3 regions of the Nitratireductor aquibiodomus genome follow, and region 1 is predicted to be linked to each of the others. Evidence: predicted binding sites of a transcription regulator. Region 1 holds the regulator's gene; each other region holds the start of a gene.

What was found. Region 1 encodes PhoB, which activates phosphate uptake and scavenging genes when phosphate is short. Its sites were predicted from a motif close to TGTCATNNANCTGTCAT; they were not measured.
Region 2: a site for PhoB is predicted at 1,170-1,186, ahead of phnF (phosphonate metabolism transcriptional regulator PhnF). Genes of this name have one in related genera too.
Region 3: a site for PhoB is predicted at 965-981, ahead of BLW55_RS04530 (BtaA family protein). Genes of this name have one in related genera too.

What each region holds. Positions count from the first base shown of each region.
Region 1 covers NZ_FNSL01000001.1:2,070,913-2,073,175, forward strand. Annotated here, with positions in the region: gene BLW55_RS09830 (response regulator) at 1-307, shown strand, start outside; gene BLW55_RS09835 (DUF1328 domain-containing protein) at 440-607, shown strand; gene BLW55_RS09840 (hypothetical protein) at 698-1,024, shown strand; gene phoB (phosphate regulon transcriptional regulator PhoB) at 1,091-1,777, opposite strand; gene phoU (phosphate signaling complex protein PhoU) at 1,815-2,263, opposite strand, start outside.
Region 2 covers NZ_FNSL01000001.1:3,000,441-3,002,703, reverse strand. Annotated here, with positions in the region: gene BLW55_RS14320 (ABC transporter substrate-binding protein) at 1-283, opposite strand, end outside; gene phnF (phosphonate metabolism transcriptional regulator PhnF) at 391-1,143, opposite strand; gene phnG (phosphonate C-P lyase system protein PhnG) at 1,267-1,734, shown strand; gene phnH (phosphonate C-P lyase system protein PhnH) at 1,734-2,263, shown strand, end outside.
Region 3 covers NZ_FNSL01000001.1:956,122-958,384, reverse strand. Annotated here, with positions in the region: gene BLW55_RS04530 (BtaA family protein) at 1-931, opposite strand, end outside; gene BLW55_RS04525 (hydantoinase B/oxoprolinase family protein) at 1,142-2,263, opposite strand, start outside.

The DNA of each region.
Region 1 (2,263 bases):
TCATCGGGTTGTCGGCAACGCCCGCACGCACAAGCAGGCCGTCGAGATGTTCGCGAAGACCCAGCCGAAAATGGTGCTTGCTGATATCCAGCTTGCGGATGGAAGCTCGGGCCTCGATGCCGTGAACGAAATTCTCGAAGCGGCGACCGTTCCCGTCATCTTCATCACGGCTTTCCCGGAGAGATTGCTGACCGGCGAACGCCCGGAGCCGACTTTCCTGGTAACCAAGCCGTTCAGTCCTGAAATGGTCAAGGCGCTGATCAGTCAGGCGCTGTTCTTCGATCACCAGGCACGCGCCGCCGCCTGATTGAGTGCTGGCTTCACCGCTTGCTAAGGGCCGCCCTCCACGGGCGGCCTTTTATTTTGCCGGTTTTCTTTCGGCCGGGAACCAATCTCCGTGCGCAGGCGTTTAGCATCCATAACTAAACGGAGAGACAGCATGCTTTACTGGGCACTTATATTTCTGGTCGTGGCGCTCATCGCCGGCGCGCTCGGTTTTGGCGGGATTGCTGGTGCATCAGCGGGGATAGCGCAGATTCTGTTCTATATTTTCCTCGCTCTTCTTGCCATTTCCCTGATCATGGGACTGCTGAGGAGACGCGGCTAAACAAAGGGACGCAACGTAAACGAATGCGGCACCCGGCGAGGCGGACCATCCATGGCTTCCGCTTCGGGGAGACAGTGAAAGGAGAACGCCATGGAACACATCGCTGCGCTTCTTCTGATTGTCGGCTGCTCCGGCAACGTGGCCGAATGCCGCGAACTGCCCGCCCCCACGCCTGTCTATGAGACGTTCGAGGAGTGCGAGGCGGAAAGGCCTCTCTCGATGCGCGAGCTCGAAAATGAGGCTCCGCAGGTTATGGCGACATGTGTCTACGTTGATCCGGCGCTCGTCTACGACGACGCGGTTCTGGAATGGGACATTACGGACGACGGCAAGCTGACGGCCACCCTTGAGCCGGTGACGAGCTTTGCGGTTGCTCGGAACGAACATGGCAGGCCCGCGAGCACGCTTATGAAGTGACCGGACCGACTGCAACAGCATATGAAAACCCCGGCAACCGCGCCGGGGTTTTTGTGTCGGTCTGTCTCAGGCTTCACGGATAGCGTAGCCGGCGCCGCGAATGGTGCGGATCACGTCGGGAAGCCGGCCCTGATTCACGGCCTTGCGCAACCGGCCCACATGAACGTCAACCGTGCGCTCGTCGATATAGATCGTTTCACCCCAGACATTGTCGAGCAGCTGGCTGCGCGAGAAAACGCGGCCGGGATGCTGCATCATGAATTCCAGAAGGCGGAACTCTGTCGGTCCGAGACGGATCTCATTCTTGCGCCGGTAAACGCGGTGCGATTCCCGGTCGAGCACAATGTCGCCGACGGAGAGAACCGTTGACAGCACTTCCGGCTTGGCCCGGCGCAGGAGCGCGCGGACACGCGCCACGAACTCCGGCGTCGAAAAGGGCTTCACGAGATAATCGTCGGCCCCGGTGGAAAGTCCGCGCACGCGATCGCTTTCCTCACCGCGCGCGGTGAGCATGATGATCGGCAGGCGCTCGGTTTCCGGGCGCATGCGAAGCCGGCGACAAAGTTCGATACCCGACACAGCCGGGACCATCCAGTCCAGAACGAGCAGATCCGGAACATTTTCCTGCAGGCGCACCTCGGCTTCATCGCCGCGCGAAATCATCTCTACCTGATAACCCTCGGCCTCCAGATTGTATTTCAGCAGGACGCAGAGCGGTTCGTCGTCTTCAACGACCATGACCTTGGGGGCAATCATGGAAGGCATTCTCCTAGGGCATTGCTACGGCCGACTACGCATCCGCATCGACCGTCATCTGTGTTTCATCGAGCTTCGGCCGCTGGACCGGAAGCTGTTCCCCCGTCACCACATAATAGGCATTTTCGGCGATATTCGTCACGTGATCGCCGATGCGTTCGAGATTCTTGGCGCAGAACAGAAGATGCGTGCACGACGTTATGTTGCGCGGATCCTCCATCATGTAGGTCAGCAGTTCGCGAAACACCGACGTATACTGGATGTCGATCTTCTCATCCTCGTCGCGCAACCGGATCAGCGCTTCGGCATCGCGCTTCACATAGTGCTCGACCACCGCATTGACCTGATGCAGCACCAGACCTGCCATCGCATCGATGGAATGGGCGAGCGTGCGCGGCGTGGCGCTCTGCCCGACCGCGCTCACGCGCTTGGCGATGTTCTTGGCGAGATCGCCAATACGCTCCAGGTCGGCTGCCATGCGAA
Region 2 (2,263 bases), 930 kb from region 1:
TCTCCGCCACCACCGTGGCCACGGCGCTTGCCGTATCCTCAAGCTTTACGTGCTTGAGCGTGACGCCGAAGCGTTCTTTCAGTTCATCGCCTGCCCATCCGATGTAGTCGTTGATGTTCTGCGAGCCGCCCCAGGCGTTGAAATAGACCGTTTCGCCACGCGCATCCTCCAGAACCGCATCCCAGTTCGCGGGATCGGGCTTTGCGGTGTCGGCGGCGGCCGCAACCGCGCCAATCGCCAGAAATGCCGTCGAAAAAAGCAGTGCGCGCAAGAGAAACCCCATTGTTGCCCGTGGTTGAAACACGCGGCGATAGAGCACGTTAAGGCGGTGCAAATCAACGCAAACCACCTCGCGCTACGGTCACTTCACGGTGAGCTTCAGGTGAAAGGCTATTGGGCTTCGGAACCAGGAATATGCAGTTCGATCCTGTCGGCGGCAAAGCGGGTCTCGGAGTAGTGCACCGGCTTCCCTCGCGTATCCACATTGATGGCGATGGTCACGAGAACGATTGCGCCGGGCGAAAGCCGCAGGTCTTTCAGGTCGCCCGCTTCCGCGTGTCTGGCCGTTACGACGGTGCTGTGGCGCAGATAGTCGGCAAGGCCGAGTTCCCGAAACGAAGCCGTGATCGAGCGTGTCTGTGCGAAGGCCTCGGCCATGCCCGCAAAGCGCTCAGCATCGAACCAGCTTCGCGCGCGCGACACGGGCCTGCCATCGGCATGCGAAAGCGTCTCAAGCCGGATCACCGGCGCACCGGGGGAAAGGTGCAGTGCCTTTGCCACGTCCGCTGCTGCATTCTCCGTGGCGTGGTCGAGCAGATCGGCGGCCAGCCCGCGCGACTGCCCGGCCAGCCCTTCGGAAAAGCGCGTGCGGCTGCGAATGGGGTAGGCCAGCCGCTTGCGCCCTTCCACGAAGGTGCCGCGCCCCTGCTCGGCCCGCAGCACGCCCTCTTGCACGAGTGCGGCGATCGCCGTGCGCACCGTATGCCGGTTGACGCCGAAACGCTCCGCAAGCGCCGTTTCGGGCGGCATGCGGCCATCGCCGCCAAGTGCCGCTTCGCCAATCTCACGCCGCATGCGGTCGGCAATCTGCCGCCAGAGCGCAACGCCGCTGCGCCGCTCGATCACCGCTTTCTTCACCTGCACCACTTTTCTGCTTCCCCTGCCGGCCTTGTCATCAACGCGTCATGGACACCCGCTAGGCAAAACCCATAATATGTTTGGTTGTCTAGAACAATAGACAAATTAACGAACGAGGAAGGAGACATCATGGTCTCACGACAGGAAAGACAGGCGGTCACCGAACGGCGACGCGAGGCGATGGCGGTGCTCGCCATGGCCAATGGAAGCGACCTGATGCGGCTCTGGAACGAAGCCGGGCTGCCCGACGAGGCTGAAACGCTGCGCGGACCTGAAACCGGCCTCGTGACCGTTCGCGGCCGGATGGGCGGCGGCGGCGCGCCGTTCAACTTCGGCGAAGTCACCGTCACGCGCGCCACGGTCAAGCTGCCCGGCGGCGAGGTTGGCCATGCCTATGCGCTCGGCCGCGAGAAGATGAAGGTGCGGGTTGCCGCCCTCATCGACGCGCTGCGCCAGAAACCCGACCTTGAAGCCCGCATCGAGGAAAAGATCCTCGCGCCGCTGCGCGCCCGCCGCATCGAAGCGGACGCGACCCGTCGCGCCGAAACGGCGGCGACCAAGGTCGATTTCTTCACCATGGTTCGCGGAGAGGACTGATGACGCTAGATTCCATCGCCATCGAGGGCGGTTTCCAGAACCCGGTTTTCGACGCCCAGACGATCTTTCGCGCGGTGATGCAGGCCATGGCCGAACCCGGCACGATCCACAAGGGCGTAGCGCTTGCAAGACCGCCCGCACCGCTGACGCCGGAGGCTGCCGCCGTTGCGCTGGCCCTTTGCGATCAGGACACGCCCATCTGGCTCGATCCGATTCTGGCGGACGACGATGCCGTGTGCGCCTGGCTCGCCTTCCACACCGGCGCGCCCATCGCCAACACGCCAGCCGATGCGCATTTCGTCTTTTCCGCCGATCCGGAACACCTGATCGGGCTGGAGAATTTTGCTCAAGGCTCACAGGAATATCCCGACCGCTCGGCCACGCTCGTTCTTCAGGTGAGCGACCTTTCAGGCGGCGAGGAACTGGTGCTCCAGGGCCCCGGCATCGAGAGCGAAGCGCGCCTTGCGCCGCATCCGCTGCCGCGCCATTTCGCCCGACAGTGGGCGCAAAACCACGCCCGTTTCCCACG
Region 3 (2,263 bases), 1.1 Mb from region 1:
CCGTAACATTGTCCGCCGCAGAGCGGATCGTGTCGAAATTCCTGCGCTCCAGATAGGCGGGCAGGGTGGCTTCGCCCTGTGCGGGGTAATGGCGGGCGAAGGCCTGCCAGGCGAAATAGTTTTCCTTCAGCGGGAAATGGCAGGCAAGCTTTTCAAGCCGGCTCGACAGAACGTCCGCCATGGTGCCGTCACCCGCTGTGATCAGCGAGTCATACTGTGCCGGCGGAATGCCGAGGCCAAACAGCGATGCCTTGCGCGAGGTCGCCCAGCGCACAAGTCCACGGTCGAACAGCGGGCGTAACTGCTCATCGAAGAAGATGCGCTGATCGCGAAGCGAGCGCGACTTCATGATGTCGGTGGGGTTCACGCCATAGAACTTTGCGACTGTGTGGCCCGTGGCGATGAAGAAGCCGAGCAGGCCCTTGCGGTAGAAATTGCGCGTGAAGGCGTCGATGCGCCTGCGGCCAAGCGGCCCGCGGCTTTCCCAGTGCCGACGCGACTGGGCGTCGAGCGCTGGCGCGATGAAGCGGCGATAGGCCTCGCTGTTGCTGCGCTGGTTGGTTGTGCCGAAGAAGCGCAGCAGGTCGCCATGGGCGGGCAGCGTCTTGAAGGCGGTGAGCTTCAGCCGGTTGAGCGCTACATGCGCGGCGTTCAGGTCCACGGCATCGATCTTCGCCGGCTGGCAGGTGAGATAGGCCAGCACATTGCAGCCGCCCGACGCGATGGTGACGATGCGGTGGCTCTCATCGAGTTCCATCGCCGCGATATCCACGTCCGGGTCTTCCCAGATCTGCGGATAGACGAGGCCCGAGAAAAGAAGGGCGAAGAGGCGTTCGGAAAGGCCAGCGCGCGTGGTGGCCCTGTTCTGATAGACCGCTTTGCCGAGATGGCGGCGGGTGGAAAGGCCGGTGCCGGCTGAAAGATCTGTCATGGGTCTCTCCCCTCAATCTTTCCCTGAGGGGCTACTGCGCTTCCATGACAGGCGCGTGAACGCTGAATGACCGAGTGTGACGGGGCTGTTAAAGGCGGGGTGCAGGTTTGGCTGCGCGCGCCGCCCGTTCAGCGGCGCCTGGCCCCGAATAGGGGCTCCAGTGACAATGCGGGCGGAGAAGCATGCTCCCCGCCCGCAGTCCTGAGTGCTTTACGCCGCGCCGAACCCACCGGCGGTGGGCGTGGTCACGATCACCGCTTCACCGGCCTCGATCACCGTCTGGTCGCAGCCCTTGAGCGTCTCGACATGACCGTCCTTGCGGCGCACTTCGGTCTTGCCCATCTCGCCATCGCCGCCGCCCTCAACGCCGCGTGGCGGCCCGCTGCGGTGGGAGGAGAGAATGGCGCATTCCATGGTCTTCAGGAAGCGGATGGTGCGGCGCGTGCCGTCGCCGGCGCTCCACTTGCCCTTGCCGCCGGAGCCTTCGCGGATGTGGAAGTCCTCAAGCAGAACCGGGAAACGCAACTCCAGGATTTCCGGGTCCGTCAGGCGCGAATTGGTCATGTGGACATGAACGCCCGATGCGCCATCAAAGCCGCGACCGTCATTCATGCGACCGGCCGGAGAGCCGGAGCAGATGGTCTCGTAATACTGATACTCTTCATTGCCGAAGGTCAGATTGTTCATCGTGCCCTGGCTGTTGGCGATGGCCTTCATCGCGCCGAACAGCGCATTGGTGACGTGCTGCGACGTCTCCACATTGCCGGCCACGACCGCCGCCGGATAGGAGGGGCGCAGCATGCAGTCTTCCGGGATCACGATGTTGATTGGCCGCAGGCAGCCCGCATTCATCGGGATCTGCCCTTCCACCATCACGCGGAAGGCATAGAGCACGGCCGCGCGGGTCACCGGTTCGGGCGCGTTGAAATTGTTCTTCTGAACATTCGACGTGCCGGTGAAGTCGACGGTCGCCTCGCGCTTTTCGCGGTCGACGGTGATCTTCACCTTGATCACCTGGCCCGTGTCGGTCGGATATTCATATTCCGACGCGTCCGGCAGGCGTTCGAGCACGCGGCGCACGGCTTCCGCCGCATTGTCCTGCACATGGCCCATATAGGCCTGCACCACGTCCAGGCCGAACTGGTCGATCATCTTGCGCAGTTCCGCCACGCCCTTTTCGTTGGCGGCAATCTGCGCCTTCAGATCGGCAATGTTCTGGTGCGGGTTGCGCGCCGGATAGGCGTGGTCGGTCAGAAGCGTGTGCAGCTCCTCTTCGCGGAACTTGCCGCCTTCGACAAGGCGGAAATTGTCGAACAGAACGCCTTCTTCATC